One region of the Nocardiopsis sp. NPDC007018 genome, then DNA from elsewhere that is predicted to be linked to it. Evidence: predicted binding sites of a transcription regulator. Region 1 holds the regulator's gene; the other holds the start of a gene.

Region 1 (6,015 bases):
ACGACGCCATGGCCGACCGCTACCTCATGGCCGACGAGGCCCTCTCCGCCGCCGGGTACACCCCCTACGAGGTGTCCAACTGGGCCCGCAGCACCGAGGGCCGTAGCGCCCACAACATGCTCTACTGGACCGGCGGCCACTGGTGGGGGGTCGGCCCGGGCGCGCACAGCCACGTGGGCGGGACCCGCTGGTGGAACGTCAAGCACCCCGCCGCCTACGCCGCCCGCCTGGCCGCCGGCGACAGCCCCGCCCACGCCCGCGAGGTGCTCACCGAGGCCGAACGCCGGTTCGAGCGCGTCCTGCTGGAGCTGCGCGTGGACGGAGGCTGCCCGCTGGAGCTGCTGGACGCCTCGGGGCTGGCAGCGGCCGAACGCCTGGTCGGTGAGGGGCTCCTGGACGCACGGGCGCACGCCGGGGGCCGGGCCGCGCTGACCCGCCACGGCCGCCTGCTCGCCGACGCCGTGGTGCGCGACCTCACCTGAGGCTCGCCCCGCACACGAAGGAGGGGCCCGGCACACGGCCGGGCCCCTCCTCACGCGTGGAACGTCGGGCTACTTCACCCAGGTGACGTCCATCGGGTACCGGGCCCACTCACCCCGGTCCACCGCCGACGCCGCGCGGAAGCCGGAGACGATCGAGAAGATCAGCAGGGCGAACCAGGTCAAAACGCCGATGAGCAACCACGCCAGGACACCGGAGACGAGGTAGCCGATCAACATGACCAGCTGGAAGCTGAGCGCCCGGGCGGCCTGGTCGCGCACGTAGGGCGACTCGTCCTTCTTCGTGATGTACACGATGAGCGGCAGGAGCCAGCCGAGGAAGCCGCCGCCGATGTGGGCGAGCTTCGCCGAGCTGCGCTCCGCCTCGCTCGGCACGTAGGAGCCGTAGCCCTGGGCTCCGGGCTGCTGGTAACCGCCGTACTGGCCGGGGGGAGGCGGGTAACCGCCCGGCTGCTGGTAACCGCCCTGGGGGTAACCACCGGGCTGCTGGTAGCCGCCCTGGGGCGGCGGCGGGTAGCCGCCGCTCTGCTGGCCGGTGTAGGGAACGGGAGGACCACCGGGAGCGGCGCCCTGCTGTGGGTAACCGGGCGGGGGCGGGTAGCCCCCGGACTCGCCCTGACCGTAGGGGTCGTGGGGGTTCGGGTTGTTCGGGTAGGACATGGCGGTTCCTTGGTGTATGGGAGCGGGCTACTACTTCAGGAGCCGGATGCTCACGGGGTAGCGGTACCAGATCCCCTTGTTGGCTCCGGACGCCCCCAGGACGCCGAGGACGATGCAGGCGATCCACACGAGGGCGATCAGCAGGTAGCCGATCCAGGACAGGCTGGGGAAGAAGATACCCAAGCCGAAGAACACGACGCCAGCGAAGACGTAGGGGATCAGCATAGTGATCTGGAAGTTCGCCGCCTCCGCCGCGTGGTGGCGCACGAACGGAGACCGCTCGCGCCGGGCGAAGTAGATCGCCAGCGGCGGTATCCAGCCGAGGAAGGCGATGACGAACCCGGTCAGGTGCGCGAGCATCGAGGCCGTGACGGGGTCGCCGTCACCGGGGGCGGTCGGGCCCTGCGGGGCGGTGTAGCCCTGGACCCGCGTCTGCTGCTGGTACGGCTGGCCGTAACCGGCCACCGTGGGGGCCTGTGGGAACTGCGGCGGTTGCGCCGTCTGGGGCGGCTGGGGTGCCTGGGGTGAGGCGCCGGTGTGCGTGGCCCATTCCTGCCGCTGCCCGGCGGTGTGCCCCCATCCGGTCCGGGCCCCGGACTGACCGTACGCCGCTGGCCGCTGGCCACCGGTCGGCTGGTTCCAGGCGGGCTGCGCCCCGGTCTGCGGCCCCGGAGCCCGACCCTGGTGCGGCTGTCCCCAGCCCCGCTGCTCACCGCTGACCTGAGGGGCCCGGGGGCCGCCGTGGGCCTGGTCGTACGCCTGGGCCCGCTGTTGGTGGGAGGGCGCTCCCCAGCCGGGGTGCGGCCCGCTCTGGGGGGCCTGGCCGTGCTCCTGGACCTGCCGGTCGGCGTCGGACCCGTCCCGTTCGGCTCGCCCGCCGCTGCGCTCCGACGGGTTCGGGGGCGACTGCGGCCGGCCCTGGGGGTCATCCGGCGACGGATGACTGGACGGGGTCTCGCTCATGCTCTCCCTCGACTCCGCTGTTGGGTGCGCTGGGCGCGGTGCTGACCGGACGGACGGGGTCGGTACCGACGGCCCGCGGGTCCGGACGCGGGCCCGACGGGACCGGGACGCCGGCCCCGAGACCCCATCAGACCACGCGCTCGCGACAATCCTAGTGTTCCGGGGCGTGCGGTCCCGTGACGAAGTCGATGAGCTCTTCCACCCGGCCCAGCAGCGACGGTTCGAGGTCCCCGTAGCCGCGGACCGATCCCAGGATGCGGCGCCAGGCCTCCCCCGTCTCCATCCGCCACCCCAGGGCGTCCACGACGCCCTCCTTCCAGGGCAGCCCCTTCGGGACCTCGGGCCAGGCTCCGATCCCCACCGCGCCCGGGCGCACCGCCTGCCACACGTCCACGTAGGGGTGGCCGACGACGAGGACGTCCCCGCCCCGCACGCGCTCGGCGATCCGGCTCTCCTTGGACCCCGGCACCAGGTGGTCCACCAGCACCCCCAGCCGCCGTCCCGGACCCGGGGCGAACTCCGCCACCACGGCGGGGAGGTCGTCGACCCCCTCCAGGAACTCCACGGCCACGCCCTCCACCCGAAGGTCGTGCCCCCACACCTTCTCCACCAGCTCGGCGTCGTGGGCGCCCTCCACGTAGATCCGGCTCTCCCGGGCCGTGCGGGCCCGCGCGCCGGTCACCGCGATCGACCCCGAGGCGCTGCGCAACGGACCCCGCGGAGCCGCCGCCGGGCGCACCAGCGTCACCGGCTCGCCGTCCACCAGGAAGGCGGCCGGGCCCAGCTCGAACACCCTGCGGCGCCCGCCCCGGTCCTCCAGGGTCACCGCGACCTTGTCCCAGGACACCACGGCCCCGCAGAAGGTCTCGTCGGCGTCCTCCACGACCAGGTCACGGGTGAGGGGTATCTCGCGCACCGCACCCTTCTTCGGTCGCCGCCAGTCTCCCGCCAGAACGTCGCGGCCGTAACGGCCGGTTCCCTTGGTAACCACGGTGGTGCAGTCTACTGGTGCGGGGCCCGCGACACCCGTGGGCGGTGGCGCACGTCGCCGGTCCGCGGGGAAGAAGCGCCCCCCGTCACGGTGTTACTGCGAGCGGGTAGCCGGGAGGGTTTGCGCCCGGGCATAGAATTAGCACTGAGAACCTTGGAGTGCCAGGAGGTGGCGAGTTGCTGGATGAGCGCAAGCTCGCGGTCCTGCGTGCGGTCGTCGAGGACTTCGTCAACACCAACGAACCCGTGGGTTCGCGGGCGCTGGCGGACCGCCACCCCCTCGGTGTCTCCCCGGCGACCATCCGCAACGACATGGTCGCGCTGGAGGAGGACGGCTACATCACCCAACCCCACACCAGTGCGGGACGGGTGCCCACCGACAAGGGCTACCGGCTCTTCGTCGACCGGCTCTCCTCCGTCAAGCCCCTCTCGGCGGCCGAGCGCAGGGCCATCGAGTCCTTCCTCGGCGGCGCCGTGGATCTCGACGAGATCGTCGCCCGCACGGTCCGGCTGCTCGCGCAGCTCACCCGTCAGGTGGCGATCGTCCAGTACCCGTCGCTGACCCGCTCGTCGGTCCAGCACGTGGAGCTGGTGCCGCTCGGCGGCCAGCGCATCATGATGGTCGTCATCACCAACACCGGCCGGGTCGAACAGCGTGTCATCGACGTGCTGGGCTCGGTCACCGAACACGTGGTCGACGACCTGCGCGCCATGCTCAACCGCGCCATCGCGGGCAAGCACCTCGGCGACGTGCCGGACGCGGTGGAGGACCTGCCCGCCCAGGTCGCGCCGGAGGACCGGCCGGTCGCGGTCGCGGTCCTCACCGTCCTGCTGGAGAGCCTCGTGGAACGTCACGAGGAGAAGATCGTCCTGGCGGGCACCGCCAACCTCGCGGCCGTCGACTTCGCGGCCAGCCTGCGCGAGGTGCTGGAGGCGTTGGAGGAGAACATGGTCCTCATCCGACTGCTCGGCGAGGCCAAGGACCCCTCCATGCTCACGGTGCGCATCGGCGCGGAGAACTTCCACGAGGGTCTTCGGTCCACTTCCATCGTGTCGGCCGACTACGGTGTGGGAAACCAGTCGCTGGCCAAGATCGGAGTGGTGGGACCCACCCGTATGGACTACCCAGGGACCATGGGCGCCGTCCGTGCGGTGGCCCGGTATGTCGGACAGATTTTGGCAGGACAGTAACTCAGTGGCCAGAGACTATTACCAGGTTCTCGGGGTGCGTCGCGACGCGTCCAAGGACGAGATCAAGAAGGCGTACCGGCGGCTCGCGCGCGAGCTCCACCCGGACATCAACCCGGACCCCGCCACCCAGGAACGCTTCAAGGAAGTGACCCAGGCCTACGAGGTCCTCTCCGACGAGAACAAGCGTCGGATGTTCGACATGGGCCAGGACCCCTTCGCCCCGGGCGGAGGCGGTGCCGGAGGGTTCGGGCAGGCGGGCGGGTTCGCCTTCGACGACCTCATCGGCGCGTTCTTCGGCGGCGGGCACCCCGGCGCGCGCGGCCCCCGGGAACGGGTCCGTCGCGGGCGCAGCATCAAGCTCCGCATCGAGCTCGACCTCGTCGAGACCGCCTTCGGCGTCAGCCGGGAGATCACCTTCCCGACCGCCATCCTGTGCGAGACCTGCCAGGGCGAGGGCACCGCGGCCGGTTCGCACCGGACCACCTGCGACATGTGCCACGGCCAGGGCGAGGTCTCCCAGGTCACCCGCTCCTTCCTCGGCCAGGTCATGACCTCGCGGCCCTGCCCGCAGTGCTCCGGCCAGGGGTCGGTCATCACCAACCCCTGCGGCGACTGCGCGGGCGAGGGCCGGGTCCGGGAGAAGGTCACCCGCACCGTGAAGATCCCCGCCGGCGTCGACGACGGCACCCGCATCCAGCTCGCGGGCGAGGGCGAGGTCGGCCCCAACGGCGGACCGCGCGGCGACATCATCCTGGAGATCGTCCAGAAGCCGCACCCGACCTTCGAGCGGCGCGGCGACGACCTGCACTGCACCATCACCGTCCCCATGACGGCGGCGGCGCTCGGTGCCTCGTGCGCGTTCGACACCCTCGACGGCACGGAGAACATCGACCTGCGTCCGGGCACCAACTCCGGCCACGTCATCACCCTGCCGGGCAAGGGCGTCACCCACCTCGACGGCGGCGGCCGGGGCGACCTGCGCATCCGCGTGGACGTGGAGACCCCGGGCAAGCTGGACGAGGAGCAGGAGGCCCTGCTGCGCAAGTTCGCCGAGCTGCGCGGGGAGGACCAGAACCCGGGCCGCTTCAGCCCCGGCCACGGCGGGTTCTTCTCCAAGATCCGCGACGCCTTCGGAGCCAAGTGACCCCGCCGGTGTTCCTGGCCGGGACGGACGCCCTCGCGGGCGACCGAGTCCGGCTGGAGGGCGCGGAGGGCCGCCATGCCGTGGCGGTCCGACGCGTCCGCGAGGGCGAGACCGTCGACCTCTCCGACGGTCTCGGCCTGCGCGTGCGATGCGAGGTCGACGAGGTGGTCGGTAGGGACACCCTGGTGTGCCGGGTGGTGGAGCGCCGGAGCGAACCCGCGCCCAGCCCCCGGATCACCGTGGTCCAGGCCCTGCCCAAGCGCGACCGCGGCGAACTCGCGGTCGAGATGATGACCGAGGCCGGGGTGGACGCCGTCGTCCCCTGGTCGGCCGAACGCTGCGTCACGCAGTGGAAGGGCGACCGGGGCGCCAAGGCGCTCGCCAAGTGGCGGGCCAGCGCGCGCGAGGCCGCCAAGCAGGCCCGCCGGTCCCGCACACCCGAGGTCACCGAGCCCCTCGACCGCCGGGCGGTGTGCGCCCTGCTCGCCGAGGCGGACCTCGCGGTGGTTCTGCACGAGGAGGGCGCGCTCCGGCTGTCGTCACTGCCGCTGCCGACGGAACCGCGCG
Region 2 (6,015 bases), on a different contig from region 1:
GCGGCTCGGCGATGGCGCGCCGCACGATGTCGGCGCCGATGGCCTCGTCACCGTCGAGGTCCAGCTTCTCGAACGCGGGGACGCTGGCCTGGAGCAGCGCGACGCCGCCACCGGGCAGGATGCCCTCCTCGACCGCGGCCTTGGCGTTGCGAACGGCGTCCTCGATGCGGTGCTTGCGCTCCTTGAGCTCCACCTCGGTGGCGGCACCGGCCTTGATGACGGCCACGCCGCCGGCCAGGCGCGCGAGACGCTCCTGGAGCTTCTCGCGGTCGTAGTCGGAGTCGGTGCGCTCGATCTCGTTGCGGATCTCGTTCACGCGACCGGCGATGGCGGTGGCGTCACCGGCACCGTCGACGATGGTGGTCTCGTCCTTGGTGACGACGATCTTGCGGGCGCGGCCGAGCAGGTCGAGCTCGGTGTTCTCGAGCTTGAGGCCGACCTCCTCGGTGATGACCTGACCGCCGGTCAGCACGGCGATGTCGCCGAGCTGGGCCTTGCGGCGGTCACCGAAGCCCGGGGCCTTGACGGCGACGGACTTGAAGGTGCCGCGGATCTTGTTGACCACGAGGGTCTGGAGGGCGCCGTCGGCGACGTCCTCGGCGATGACCATCAGCGGACGGCCGGACTGGAGGACCTTCTCGACAACGGGCAGGAACTCGTTGTTGTTGGAGATCTTCGAGTTGACGATGAGGATGTAGGGGTCCTCGAGGACCGTCTCCATGCGCTCGAGGTCGGTAGCGAAGTAGGGCGAGATGTAGCCCTTGTCGAAGCGCATGCCCTCGGCGAGCTCCAGCTCGAGCCCGAAGGTCTGCCCCTCCTCGACGGTGATGACGCCTTCCTTGCCGACCTTGTCCATCGCCTCGGCGATGGTCTCGCCGATCTGGGTGTCACCAGCGGAGATGGAGGCGGTGGAGGCGATCTGCTCCTTGGTCTCGACGTCCTTCGAGAGGTTGCCGAGCTCCTCGTTGATGCGGGCCACGGCGGCCTCGATGCCGCGCTTGAGGCCGATCGGGTTGGCGCCGGCGGCGACGTTGCGCAGACCCTCGCGCACGAGCGCCTGGGCCAGGACGGTGGCGGTGGTCGTACCGTCACCGGCGACGTCGTCCGTCTTCTTGGCGACCTCCTTGACCAGCTCGGCCCCGATCTTCTCCCACGGGTCCTCGAGCTCGATCTCCTTGGCGATGGAGACACCGTCGTTGGTGATCGTGGGGGCGCCCCACTTCTTCTCCAGGACGACGTTGCGACCCTTCGGGCCGAGCGTGACCTTGACGGCGTCCGCGAGCTGGTTCATGCCGCGCTCGAGGCCGCGACGGGCCTCCTCGTCGAACGCGATCAGTTTGGCTGCCATTGAGTTCTGTCCTCCCGTAACCGGGCTGATACGCGATGGGACGAGGCGTGCGCCCGCGACGGACGACCGCTTCCGCTCCGGCAACCCTGCTGCCGGAGGTCCGCGATCTCGCAGCCTCGATCCGGTTAGCACTCGGTGAAGGTGAGTGCTAACCACTCCCTTTTTTAGCACTCGACCCTGGAGAGTGCAAACGATGTGGTCACGATTTCGACGATCGGAGAAACCACACTGACCAGGCGAAACATCCCCCGACGTGCGGGTTTGAGCGCTCGGCGAACAGAGGACGGACCCCCGGAGGAACCGGTGGCCGGGCGGTCACCGGCCCGGTGACCAGGGGTCCGCCCGTTCAGCCGTTGAGGCGGCGCATCGAGCGTGCGCCCACGGCCAACGCTACGCACGCCAGTCCGAGCGCCATCGCCCAACCGAGCAGGACCGTGCCGTCCCACGGACCGCCGTCGAAGAGCACCCGGGCGGCGTCCACCACATGCGCCACCGGGTTGAACCGCGACAGCGTGTACAGCCACCCCGGGGCCAGCTCCATCGGCAGGAGCAGACCCGAGAGGAGCATGAGGGGCACCATCACGGTCTGGACGATCGGGGCGAACACGTAGGTGTGCTTGGCGACCATCGCGGCCAGGTACGACAGTGTGGCCAGCCCGATCCCCAGCACGGCGAGCAGGGCGAATCCCGCGAGTGCGCCGGGCACGGTGGTTCGGAATCCGAACGGCAGCACCAGCACGAGGATGAGCGCCATCTGGACCAGCATGGTCGCGAGATCGCCCAGGACCCGGCCGAGCAGGAGCGCCACCCGGCTGACCGGGGTGACCAGCATCCGCTCGAATTCACCCGAGGACAGCTCCGGCAACAGGCCGAACCCGGCGAACCCGGCGGTGAAGAGGGCCAGCATCACCAACAGGCCGGGCACGAACCACTGCCACGGGTTCTCGCCCTCGGCCCCCGCCAACCCGGTGAGCAGTGGCGCGAACAGCACCAGGTACAGCAGTGGCTGGAGCATTCCGAAGACGATCATGAACGGCCGCCCCAGGACGGGTCGCGCCTGGCGCGCGAGGACGGTCCCGGTGTCGCGCAGCACCCCCGCGAATCCTCCGGCCGCCCGTGTCGGCGCATCGGGCACGGTCGCGGTCCGGTCGACGGCGGTCACTGGTCCTCCTCGCGCAGACTGCGGCCGGTCAGGGTCAGGAACACGTCGTCCAGGGTGGGCCGCTGCACCTGGACGGCACGCACGTCGAGGCCCGCGGCGTCGAGGGCGCGCAGCAGTTCGGGGAGCACCGCGTCTCCGTGTTCCACCCTGAACCGCACCTCGTGCTGGGCCCCGGGTCCGTCATGGACCCCGGCGTCGCCGTTCGGGGCGATCCGCTCGGCCACGCCCACGGCCGCGCGGGCCTGGTCCTCGTCGGCGAGGGCGAGCCCGACCAGGTCGCCGGAGACGCGCCCCTTGAGTTCCTCCGGCGTGCCGTCGGCGATCACGCGGCCGTGGTCGATGACCAGGACCCGTTCTGCCGCGGAGTCGGCCTCGTCCAGGTAGTGGGTGGTGAGCACGATCGTCGTGCCGAACTCCGCGCGCAGCCGTGCGACGTGTTCCCACAGGTTGGCCCGGCTGTGGGGGTCCAGACCCGCGGAGGGTTCGTCCAGGAAGAGCAGATCTGGGTGGTGGACCAGGCCCATGGCGATGTCGAGTCGGCGCCGTTGACCGCCGGAGAGGTTGGCGACCTCGCGCTCGGCGGCGGGGGTGAGGTCGAGCATCTCCAGCAGGGCGTCCGATCGACGTCCCGCGGCGCGGCGGTCCAGGCCGTACAGGAGGCCCTGGGTGCGGAGGTCGTCGCGGACCCGCTGGTCCTCCCCGGCGCCGTGGCCCTGCCCGACGAACCCGATCCGGCGGCGCACCTCGGCGGGTTCGGCGCGCACGTCGCGCCCGGCGACGGTGGCGCTCCCGGACGTGGGTTCGAGAAGCGTGGTGAGCATGCGCAGGGTGGTGGATTTACCCGCGCCGTTGGGTCCGAGGAGCGCGACGGCCTCGCCCTCGGCCACCTCGATGTCGACGCCGCGCACGGCTTCGACGGTCTCCTTGCCGATCCGGAAGTGCCGGGTCAGCTCCTGTGTGCGGATCATCGATCCCTCCGTATTAAAACTTGAATACGGGGACATGATGCACCACCCCGAAGGGATGTTCAAGTTTGAATACATGGGCGTGGGTCCCAGAAGGGGACCCGGTGCGGGGCAGCGCCGCAGCGGGCAGGGGTCTCGGGCAGCTCAGACCGGGAGCGGTCCCAGCCGCCGGGGACCGTCGTCGGGTCCGTCGTCGGCCATGACGTACCTCCCCGCCTCAAGGGAGGAGATCAGCTGCCGGGTCCATGCCGTGCCCGAGTCGAGCGAGTACGACCAGAACCGGAACAGCTCGCGCACGTGTGGGGGCTTGCCCCACTCGGAGTCGGGCAGGTCCATCGACGCGCGCAGCTCGGCCTCGTCCTCCTCCAACCGTGCCAACCTCTGCCGCAACAGGCCGATCGCCTCAGCGCGGGTCAGCGCGATCATCAGGGTGACACCGGCGCACAGCAGGGCCTCGTCCTCGGTCGAACTCAGCGCCTTGCGCAGGAGCCGGTGGAACTCGGCCTCACCGTCCTCGGTGACCTCGTAGGAGGTCCGGCCGGACGCCTCCCCCTCGGCCACGAACTCACGGAGCTTGCCCTGTTCGGAGAGTTTGCGCAGAGCGTGGTAGAGGGACCCCCACTTCACGTTGGCCCACTCCTCGACACCCCACCCCATGAGTTCACGGCCCACCCGGTACCCGTGCGCCCGCCCGTGAATGCGCACCACACCGAGCACCAACAACCGCGTCGCCGACATCGCCACCCTCATCCCCGGAAGAGTCCTCCTCCCAGGTTACGAGGGGACGGGCACACGGACGGGGCGGGCGCCCTCCGGCGCCCGCCCCGTCCGTGTGGTGCCTCGGGGTCAGCAGCCCCCGGCGACGGCCGGGATGATCGAGATCTGCTGGCCGTCCCGGACCTCGGTCTGGAGGCCCTGGTCGAAGCGGACGTCCTCGTCACCGACGTAGACGTTGACGAAGCGGCGGACCTTGCCGTTGTCGTCGAGCACGCGGGCGCGGATGCCCGGGTGGTTGGCCTCCAGGTCGTCGAGGACCTCGGCCAGGGTGCCGCCCTCGGCGGTCACCTCCGACACGTCGTTGGTGTAGGTGCGCAGGATGGTTGGCACGCGGACGCTGACGCTCATGGTGTTCGTACTCCTGGGACGTGGGTGCTGCGCGGGGTGGTGGGTGCGGGCGCGAGCCCGGGGATCAGGCCAGGCCCTCGGCCTTGAAGGCCTCCAGGGACGGCTTGATCGTGGCGGTGACGCCCGAGTCGACGGCGTTGAGGGTCTTGAGCCCGTCACCCGTGTTGACGATGACCGTCTCCGCCTCGGGGTCGAGCGTGCCCTCGCGCACCAGCTTGCGCAGGACTCCGGTGGTCACGCCGCCTGCGGTCTCCGCGAAGATGCCCTCCGTGCGGGCCAGCAGCTTGATGGCGTCGACGATCTCGTCGTCGCCGACGTGCTCGATCGAACCGCCGGTGCGGGTGGCGATGTCCAGCACGTACGGGCCGTCGGCGGGGTTGCCGATCGCCAGCGACTTGGCGATCGTGTCCGGCTTGACCGGCTGGATGACGTCGTGCCCCTCGGCCCACGCGCGGGCGACCGGCGAGCAACCGGTGGCCTGCGCCCCGAACACCTTGTACGGGCGGTCCTCGACCAGGCCGACCCGGATCAGCTCCTGGAAGCCCTTGTCGATCTTGGTGAGCTGGGAGCCGGACGCGATCGGGATGACGATCTGCTCGGGCAGGCGCCAGCCGAGCTGCTCGGCGATCTCGTAGGCCAGCGTCTTGGAGCCCTCGGCGTAGTAGGGCCGCAGGTTGACGTTGGTGAAGCCCCAGCTCTCCCCGGCCTCGTCGCCGATGAGCTCGGAGCAGAAGCGGTTGACGTCGTCGTAGTTGCCGTCGATGGCCACGACCTTCCCGCCGTACACGGCGGCCATCACGACCTTGCCCTCCTCCAGACCGGCGGGGATGAACACGCACGAGTCGAACCCGGCGCGCGCGGCGGCGGCGCCCACCGCACCGGCGAGGTTGCCGGTGGAGGAGCACGAGAGCGTGGTGAAGCCGAAGGTGCGGGCGGCCTCGACGGCGATCGCGACGACCCGGTCCTTGAAGGAGTGCGTGGGGTTGGCCGAGTCGTCCTTGACGTACAGGGAGCGCAGGCCGAGTTCGGCGGCGAGGCGGTCGGCCCTGACGAGGGGGGTGAGGCCGGGGTTCATGTTGGGCAGGTCGGCCACGTTGTCGGGGACCGGGAGGAGGGAGCGGTAGCGCCAGATGTTCTTGGGGCCGCTCTCGATCTGCTCGCGGGTGACGGTCCCGAAGTCGTAGGCGATCTCCAGGGGGCCGAAGCAGAACTGGCAGGCGAAGATCGGCGAGAGTTCGTAGCGCTCCCCGCACTCCCGACAGGACAGCGCGGTTCCCGGGCCGAAGGCGCGGACGGAGGTGGGTTCGGCGGCGGCAATCGCCATGGCGAGGCGTCTCCCCTCATCTTTCCTGGTGGCCACCTTGACCCCAGGCCGGAGTTGGCACCTGTCTCGACGGGTCGCGGTGATCGCGGTT

Evidence for each region. The regulator HrcA, encoded in region 1, represses chaperone genes, less so after heat shock. The targets are predictions, from matches to a motif close to TTGGCACTCTCNNNNNGAGAGTGCCAA.
Region 2: the regulator HrcA is predicted to act here: its motif matches at 1,513-1,539, upstream of groL (chaperonin GroEL).

Annotation. Positions count from the first base shown of each region.
Region 1 covers NZ_JBEYHA010000035.1:4,996-11,010, forward strand. Annotated here, with positions in the region: gene hemW (radical SAM family heme chaperone HemW) at 1-482, shown strand, start outside; gene ABZ635_RS18555 (DUF4870 domain-containing protein) at 552-1,160, opposite strand; gene ABZ635_RS18560 (DUF4870 domain-containing protein) at 1,191-1,520, opposite strand; gene ABZ635_RS18565 (DUF3097 domain-containing protein) at 2,275-3,114, opposite strand; gene hrcA (heat-inducible transcriptional repressor HrcA) at 3,291-4,304, shown strand; gene dnaJ (molecular chaperone DnaJ) at 4,309-5,448, shown strand; gene ABZ635_RS18580 (16S rRNA (uracil(1498)-N(3))-methyltransferase) at 5,445-6,015, shown strand, end outside.
Region 2 covers NZ_JBEYHA010000001.1:201,519-207,533, reverse strand. Annotated here, with positions in the region: gene groL (chaperonin GroEL) at 1-1,348, opposite strand, end outside; gene ABZ635_RS01020 (ABC transporter permease) at 1,695-2,510, opposite strand; gene ABZ635_RS01015 (ATP-binding cassette domain-containing protein) at 2,507-3,478, opposite strand; gene ABZ635_RS01010 (PadR family transcriptional regulator) at 3,620-4,213, opposite strand; gene ABZ635_RS01005 (ubiquitin-like small modifier protein 1) at 4,322-4,600, opposite strand; gene thrC (threonine synthase) at 4,665-5,924, opposite strand; SAM riboswitch class I at 5,938-6,015, opposite strand, start outside.